3 regions of the Phytobacter palmae genome follow, and region 2 is predicted to be linked to each of the others. Evidence: predicted binding sites of a transcription regulator. Region 2 holds the regulator's gene; each other region holds the start of a gene.

Region 1 (2,272 bases), on a different contig from region 2:
CGGATCGGTGATATAGCGGTCACGTAAGCCAAAGGCCTGCTTAGTGGCTTCGACAATGCGGTGGATGGTCTGAACTTCACTGGCCTGTGCCATATCCAGATGGTCGGTAATGCCAAGGATGGCCAGCGATACCAGCCCTTGCGTCGGTGGCGTCATATTAAAGACGTCTCCCTGGCTGTGGGACAGGCGAAGCGGTACCCGGCGGTGAGCGCGATGAGCAGCCAGATCCTGGGAGGTCAGCGGCAGGCCGAGCGCACTCATTTCCGCCGCCATCTGATTGGCGAGCGCTCCGCGATAGAAACTGTCCAGTCCGTCGGTGGCGAGACGGGTTAATGTGCGTGCCAGGTGCGGCTGGCAGAAACGGCTACCCGCCTGTGGAACTTCTCCCTGAACGAGAAAGGTTTCGTTAAAGCCCGGCACATCGACCAGTTCCGGGTATTTACTTTGCGTGGCGCTGGCCTGCGATTGCGTCACCGGGATCCCTTCGCTGGCGTAACGAATGGCATCAGCCAGCAGGCGTGAGAGCGGCAACTGCCCGCCGCCCATCGATGCCGATACTTTCAGCGCCTCGTCCCAGCCGCTCAGCGTGCCGGGAACCGTCAGTGCCGCCAGCGGACCACGATGGGGAATCCGGTTGTGTTCTGCGTAAAACTCCCGTGTCGCCAGTTGCCCGGCGGCGCCGCTGGCGTCAATGGCGAGGGGTTCGCCTTCGGGGGGCACAATCAGCCAGAAACCATCGCCGCCGATACCATTCATATGGGGATAGACCACCGCAATGGTGGCCGCTGCGGCGATCATCGCCTCAATCGCATCGCCGCCGTGGCGCAACACCGATAATGCCGATTCACTGGCAAGGTGGTGGGGCGTTACCGCCATACCGGAAGGGGCAATATTACTTTGCATCGTCACGCTCTCTTTGTTCGGATAAGTCAGAGAGCTAAGCAAGAGCTGTTCCAGATTGACGGCAAGCGTTTCACTGTGTCAGCTTATTGTGAAACAAAAGTTGCAGGAGGGTCTATGCAGCAGTTAGATACGCGCTTACGTGAGTGCTATAACGAATTATCACCGCAAGAACAAAGGGTTGCCTCATTTATCATGGATCATTTTGATGATCTGATGAGCTATAACAGTGCCGAACTGGCCCGCCTGAGCGGTGTATCAAAAGCCACTGTTAGCCGCCTGTTTAAACGGCTTGGCTATGATCGTTTCAAAGAGATGCGCGATGAGGTGCGAACGCTGCGCCAGAGCGGAATGCCGCTTACGGAAAACCGCGACGCCGTACAGGGCAACACCCTGCTGGCAAGGCATTATAAGCAGGAGATGGCAAACCTGACCCAGTGGGTAAATGCGCTGGATGCCGTGCAGTTTGCCGATGTGGTGCAGGCGCTGGGCGCGGCCCGGCGCGTCTTTATTGTTGGCCTGCGCAACAGTGCGCCGGTGGCTCTGCATCTGCGCCAGCAACTGATGCAAATCCGTGGTCAGGTCTTGCTGATGCCCCAGCCAGGGCAGACGCTGGCGGAAGAGTTAGTGGATATCACTGTGCAGGATGTGGTGGTGGTGGTCGCTTTTCGCCGCCGTCCGCGGGTGATCCGTCCGGTACTGGAGGCGCTACACAAACAGGGCGTACCGACCGTTGCCATCTGCGAACCGCAGGCGGCGGGTATTACCACGCTTGCCCGCTGGCACTTTGGCCTGCCGCTCGACAGTGTATCGGCGTTCGACAGCTACAGCAGTGCCATGAGTCTGGTCAATTTACTGGCGAACGCGTTACTGCATAGCGCCCTGACCGAAGGACGTCAGCGTATCCATAACATCGCATCGCTGTATACAGACCTCGACGAACTGGAGCAAAGGTAACGCACCAGTTTGGTGCTTTTGCACCAGTTCAGGGGATCCTGATGGCGCAACCGGGAAGCATTTATCTCTCCTGAAAAAGTACTAAATCAGCGCGATAGCAGGCTGGTGTCTTCATTTTCTCTGTGGCACATTAGTTGCAGAAAGTATTAACAAGAATCTTTTGTTTCATGACGATCACTTTTGTATACCAAAGGATGTGTCCATGTTTGACGTTCAGCAATCTGCGCAAATTAACCCGCCGCATCGTTTACTGATGGGGCCCGGTCCTATCAATGCCGACCCGCGTGTCTTACGTGCTATGGCGAGCCAACTGGTGGGGCAATATGACCCGGTCATGACCGGCTATATGAATGAGGTAATGGCCCTCTACCGCGAGGTATTCCGTACGCAAAACCGCTGGACCATGCTGGTGGAT
Region 2 (2,272 bases):
TTGCCGGCGTTGACCCAATATCGGTAATTGATATCAAACGCATCATTGAACACCTGCGTGATAGCGGACTTGGCGTGTTGATTACCGATCACAACGTTCGCGAAACCCTGGCGGTGTGTGAACGTGCTTATATTGTCAGCCAGGGGCATTTGATCGCGCACGGTACGCCTCAGCAAATCCTTGAAGACGAACATGTTAAGCGCGTATATCTTGGGGAAGACTTCAGACTCTGATAGGGTAGGGTTTATTGACGTGTTTAGTCGGAGAGTACTGCTCTGAATATGAAGCAAGGTTTGCAATTAAGGCTCAGCCAACAGCTAGCCATGACGCCACAGTTGCAACAGGCTATCCGCCTGCTGCAACTGTCCACGTTGGAACTTCAGCAAGAACTCCAGCAAGCTCTGGAAAGTAACCCATTGCTTGAGCAAACCGATCTTCACGAAGAAGTGGACGCGCAACAGTCCCAGGATAACGAAGGCCTGGATACCGTCGACGCGCTCGAGCAAAAAGAGATGCCCGAAGAGTTGCCCCTGGACGCCAGTTGGGATGAAATCTATACCGCTGGCACCCCTTCCGGCAGCAGCACCGATTATCTTGACGATGAACTGCCCATTTATCAGGGGGAGACCACCCAGTCGTTACAGGATTACCTGATGTGGCAGGTGGAACTCACCCCCTTCTCAGACACCGATCGCGCCATTGCGACCTCTATTGTCGATGCTGTTGATGACACGGGTTATCTCACCGTTCCGCTGGAAGACATTCTGGAGAGCATGGGCGATGAAGAGATCGGTCTGGATGAAGTTGAAGCGGTACTGAAACGTATTCAGCGTTTCGATCCGGTCGGCGTCGCGGCCAGAGATCTGCGCGATTGCCTGTTGATCCAGCTCTCTCAGTTTGCCAAAGAGACGCCCTGGTGTGAGGAGGCGCGTTTAATCATCAGCGATCATCTGGATCTGCTCGCAAATCATGACTTCCGTACGCTGATGCGCGTAACTCGTCTGAAAGAAGAGGTGTTGAAAGAGGCGGTCAATTTGATCCAGTCTCTTGACCCACGTCCGGGCCAGTCAATCCAGACCGGCGAGCCCGAATATGTCATCCCTGACGTCCTGGTGCGTAAGCACAATGGGCGCTGGACGGTCGAACTCAACTCCGACAGCATCCCTCGTTTGCAAATCAACCAGCACTACGCCGCAATGTGCGGTGGTGCACGTAACGATGCAGACAGCCAGTTTATCCGTAGCAATCTGCAGGAAGCGAAATGGCTGATCAAAAGCCTTGAGAGTCGCAATGACACCCTGTTAAGGGTGAGCCGCTGTATTGTTGAACAGCAGCAGGCGTTTTTCGAGCAAGGCGAAGAATTTATGAAACCGATGGTGCTGGCCGATATCGCTCAGGCCGTCGAGATGCATGAATCCACGATTTCCCGTGTCACGACCCAAAAATATCTGCACAGTCCGCGTGGCATCTTTGAGCTTAAATATTTCTTCTCCAGTCATGTGAATACCGAAGGCGGCGGCGAAGCCTCGTCGACGGCTATCCGCGCACTGGTGAAGAAATTAATTGCCGCAGAGAATCCTGCGAAGCCGTTGAGTGACAGTAAGCTGACTACCATGCTCTCTGATCAGGGTATTATGGTAGCGCGGCGAACCGTTGCGAAGTATCGAGAGTCTTTATCCATTCCGCCGTCTAATCAGCGTAAACAGCTGGTGTGACCTAACCGATAAGGAAGACACTATGCAGCTTAACATCACAGGACATAACGTCGAAATAACCGAGGCCCTGCGCGAATTCGTCACCGCGAAATTTGCCAAACTCGAACAGTATTTCGAAAGGATCAATCAGGTCTATGTTGTGTTGAAAGTGGAGAAAGTGACTCATATCTCGGACGCAACCCTGCATGTAAACGGGGGAGAGATTCATGCCAGTGCGGAAGGACAAGACATGTATGCTGCCATCGACGGTTTAATTGATAAACTGGCGCGGCAACTTACGAAACATAAAGATAAACTGAAACAACACTAATTGTCCGGGCACTCGTCTGGCGCGTATCACCCTGCCGCAACCCGGCAGGGTGTCTGCACTGGCGACGCTTAGGTGAAATTATGATGAATAACGATTCCGCTCTTCAATTGAGCAATGTCCTTAACCAGGAATGTACCCGTAGTGGTGTTCACTGCCAGAGCAAGAAACGTGCACTGGAAATAATCAGTGAACTGGCTGCAAAGCAGTTGAGCCTGCCACCACAAGTGGTCTTCGAAGCGATCCTGAC
Region 3 (2,272 bases), on a different contig from region 2:
ACCGGTGCTTCGTAACCCGGGACCAGACGCTTGTAGGAGTTGGTGGTCGGGTTAGACAGGGCGTTGATCGCTTTAGCGTGTTTGATTACGCCGCCGATGTAGTACAGCGCCTGCTCAGACAGACCAGCGTATTTGTCGCCAGAGAACAGGTTTACGCCGTTCTTGGACAGGGACATGTGGCAGTGCATACCGGAACCGTTATCACCGAACATTGGTTTCGGCATAAAGGTTGCGGTTTTGCCGAAGCGGTGAGCAACGTTGTGAACCACATATTTGTAGATCTGAATTTCGTCCGCTTTTTTGGTCATGGTGTTGAAGCGGGTTGCCACTTCGTTCTGACCGGCAGTTGCAACTTCGTGGTGATGAGCTTCAACAACCAGGCCCATCTCTTCCATTACCAGACACATGGTAGAACGCAGGTCTTGTGAGGAATCCACTGGCGGAACCGGGAAGTAACCACCTTTAACAGCCGGACGGTGACCTTTGTTACCGCCTTCGTATTTGGTGGCAGAGTTCCATGCGCCTTCGATATCATCGATAGCAACGTGGGAACCCGAAATAGAGCTGCCGAAACGTACGTCGTCGAACAGGAAGAATTCTGGCTCAGGCCCGAACAGAACGGTGTCTGCGATGCCTGTTGCGCGCAGGTATTCTTCAGCGCGTTTTGCGATGGAGCGCGGGTCGCGATCGTAGCCCTGCATAGTGCCCGGCTCGAGGATATCGCAACGGATGATCAGAGTCGGTTCTTCGTAGAACGGGTCAATGACAGCGGTAGAAGCGTCCGGCATCAGTACCATGTCAGATTCGTTAATGCCTTTCCAGCCACCAATCGAGGAGCCATCAAACATTTTGCCTTCTTCAAAGAAGTCAGCATTAACCTGATGAGCTGGGATCGTGACGTGCTGCTCTTTACCTTTAGTATCGGTGAAGCGCAAATCAACAAACTTGACTTCGTGCTCGTTCAGCATCGTCAAAACGTGTTCAGCGGACATACTTAAACTCTCCCGGATTTATCATTGTCGTCGTGGTAACGAGGTCTACAATTACGGCGCTAACCTGTCGTTGTTGCCATGAAAAAGATAAAGCGAAATCTATGCCAACTTTTAAATGTCACTAAAAAGGCGCTATTATGCGCACCATAGTGCAAAAGGGCTGCACCACGATGGTTACATTGCACCAATTCAGTGCTTTTATGTGAACATTAAGCACCGGATTGGTGCAATTTGAGTGGGGCAGCCTAATTTCGCTTCGTGAAAATGATCACAAAGCAACCCTGCAATACTTGTTTGCGGGGGATGTTTGTGATCCTGTTTTGTAGTGCGATTAATCCGTGTACAATAACGCGCTATTTCTAAATGCCTGAGGCAAAGTTGTGATCGAAAATCTGCGTAACATCGCCATCATCGCGCACGTTGACCATGGTAAAACTACCCTGGTTGATAAGCTGCTGCAGCAATCCGGTACGTTTGATGCGCGTGCCGAAACTCAAGAGCGAGTGATGGACTCCAACGATTTGGAGAAAGAGCGTGGGATTACCATCCTGGCTAAAAACACCGCTATCAAATGGAATGATTACCGTATCAACATCGTTGATACCCCGGGGCACGCCGACTTCGGTGGTGAAGTTGAACGTGTTATGTCCATGGTAGATTCCGTTCTGTTGGTCGTTGATGCAATGGATGGTCCGATGCCGCAGACGCGCTTCGTGACCAAAAAAGCCTTTGCTCATGGCCTGAAACCGATTGTTGTTATCAACAAAGTTGACCGTCCGGGCGCGCGTCCTGATTGGGTTGTTGACCAGGTATTTGACCTGTTTGTTAACCTCGACGCTACCGACGAACAGCTGGACTTCCCTATCGTTTACGCCTCTGCGCTGAACGGTATCGCGGGTCTGGATCACGAAGATATGGCAGAAGACATGACTCCGCTGTATCAGACTATCGTTGATCGTGTACCGGCACCGAACGTTGACCTCGATGGCCCGCTGCAGATGCAAATCTCTCAGCTGGACTACAACAACTACGTTGGCGTCATCGGTATCGGCCGCATCAAACGCGGTAAAGTGAAACCGAACCAGCAGGTTACTATCATTGATAGCGAAGGCAAAACCCGTAACGGTAAGGTCGGTAAAGTTCTGACCCACCTGGGTCTTGAGCGTATTGAGAGCGACATCGCAGAAGCTGGCGATATCATCGCGATCACCGGTCTGGGCGAGTTGAACATCTCTGACACCATCTGCGATACGCAGAATGTTGAAGCGCTGCCAGCGCTG

Evidence for each region. The regulator sigma-54, encoded in region 2, starts transcription at its own class of promoters, with help from an activator protein. The targets are predictions, from matches to a motif close to GTTGGCACANNTTTCGCTNT.
Region 1: AAIG39_RS22945 (gamma-glutamyltransferase family protein) is a predicted target of sigma-54. The motif match lies at 939-958, and genes of this name have one in related genera.
Region 3: glnA (glutamate--ammonia ligase) is a predicted target of sigma-54. The motif match lies at 1,082-1,101, and genes of this name have one in related genera.

What each region holds. Positions count from the first base shown of each region.
Region 1 covers NZ_JBCIVJ010000029.1:24,761-27,032, reverse strand. The annotation lists gene AAIG39_RS22945 (gamma-glutamyltransferase family protein) at 1-903, opposite strand, end outside; gene AAIG39_RS22940 (MurR/RpiR family transcriptional regulator) at 1,018-1,857, shown strand; gene AAIG39_RS22935 (pyridoxal-phosphate-dependent aminotransferase family protein) at 2,060-2,272, shown strand, end outside.
Region 2 covers NZ_JBCIVJ010000011.1:66,371-68,642, reverse strand. The annotation lists gene lptB (LPS export ABC transporter ATP-binding protein) at 1-233, shown strand, start outside; gene rpoN (RNA polymerase factor sigma-54) at 282-1,715, shown strand; gene hpf (ribosome hibernation promoting factor) at 1,738-2,025, shown strand; gene ptsN (PTS IIA-like nitrogen regulatory protein PtsN) at 2,106-2,272, shown strand, end outside.
Region 3 covers NZ_JBCIVJ010000016.1:14,370-16,641, forward strand. The annotation lists gene glnA (glutamate--ammonia ligase) at 1-992, opposite strand, end outside; gene typA (ribosome-dependent GTPase TypA) at 1,373-2,272, shown strand, end outside.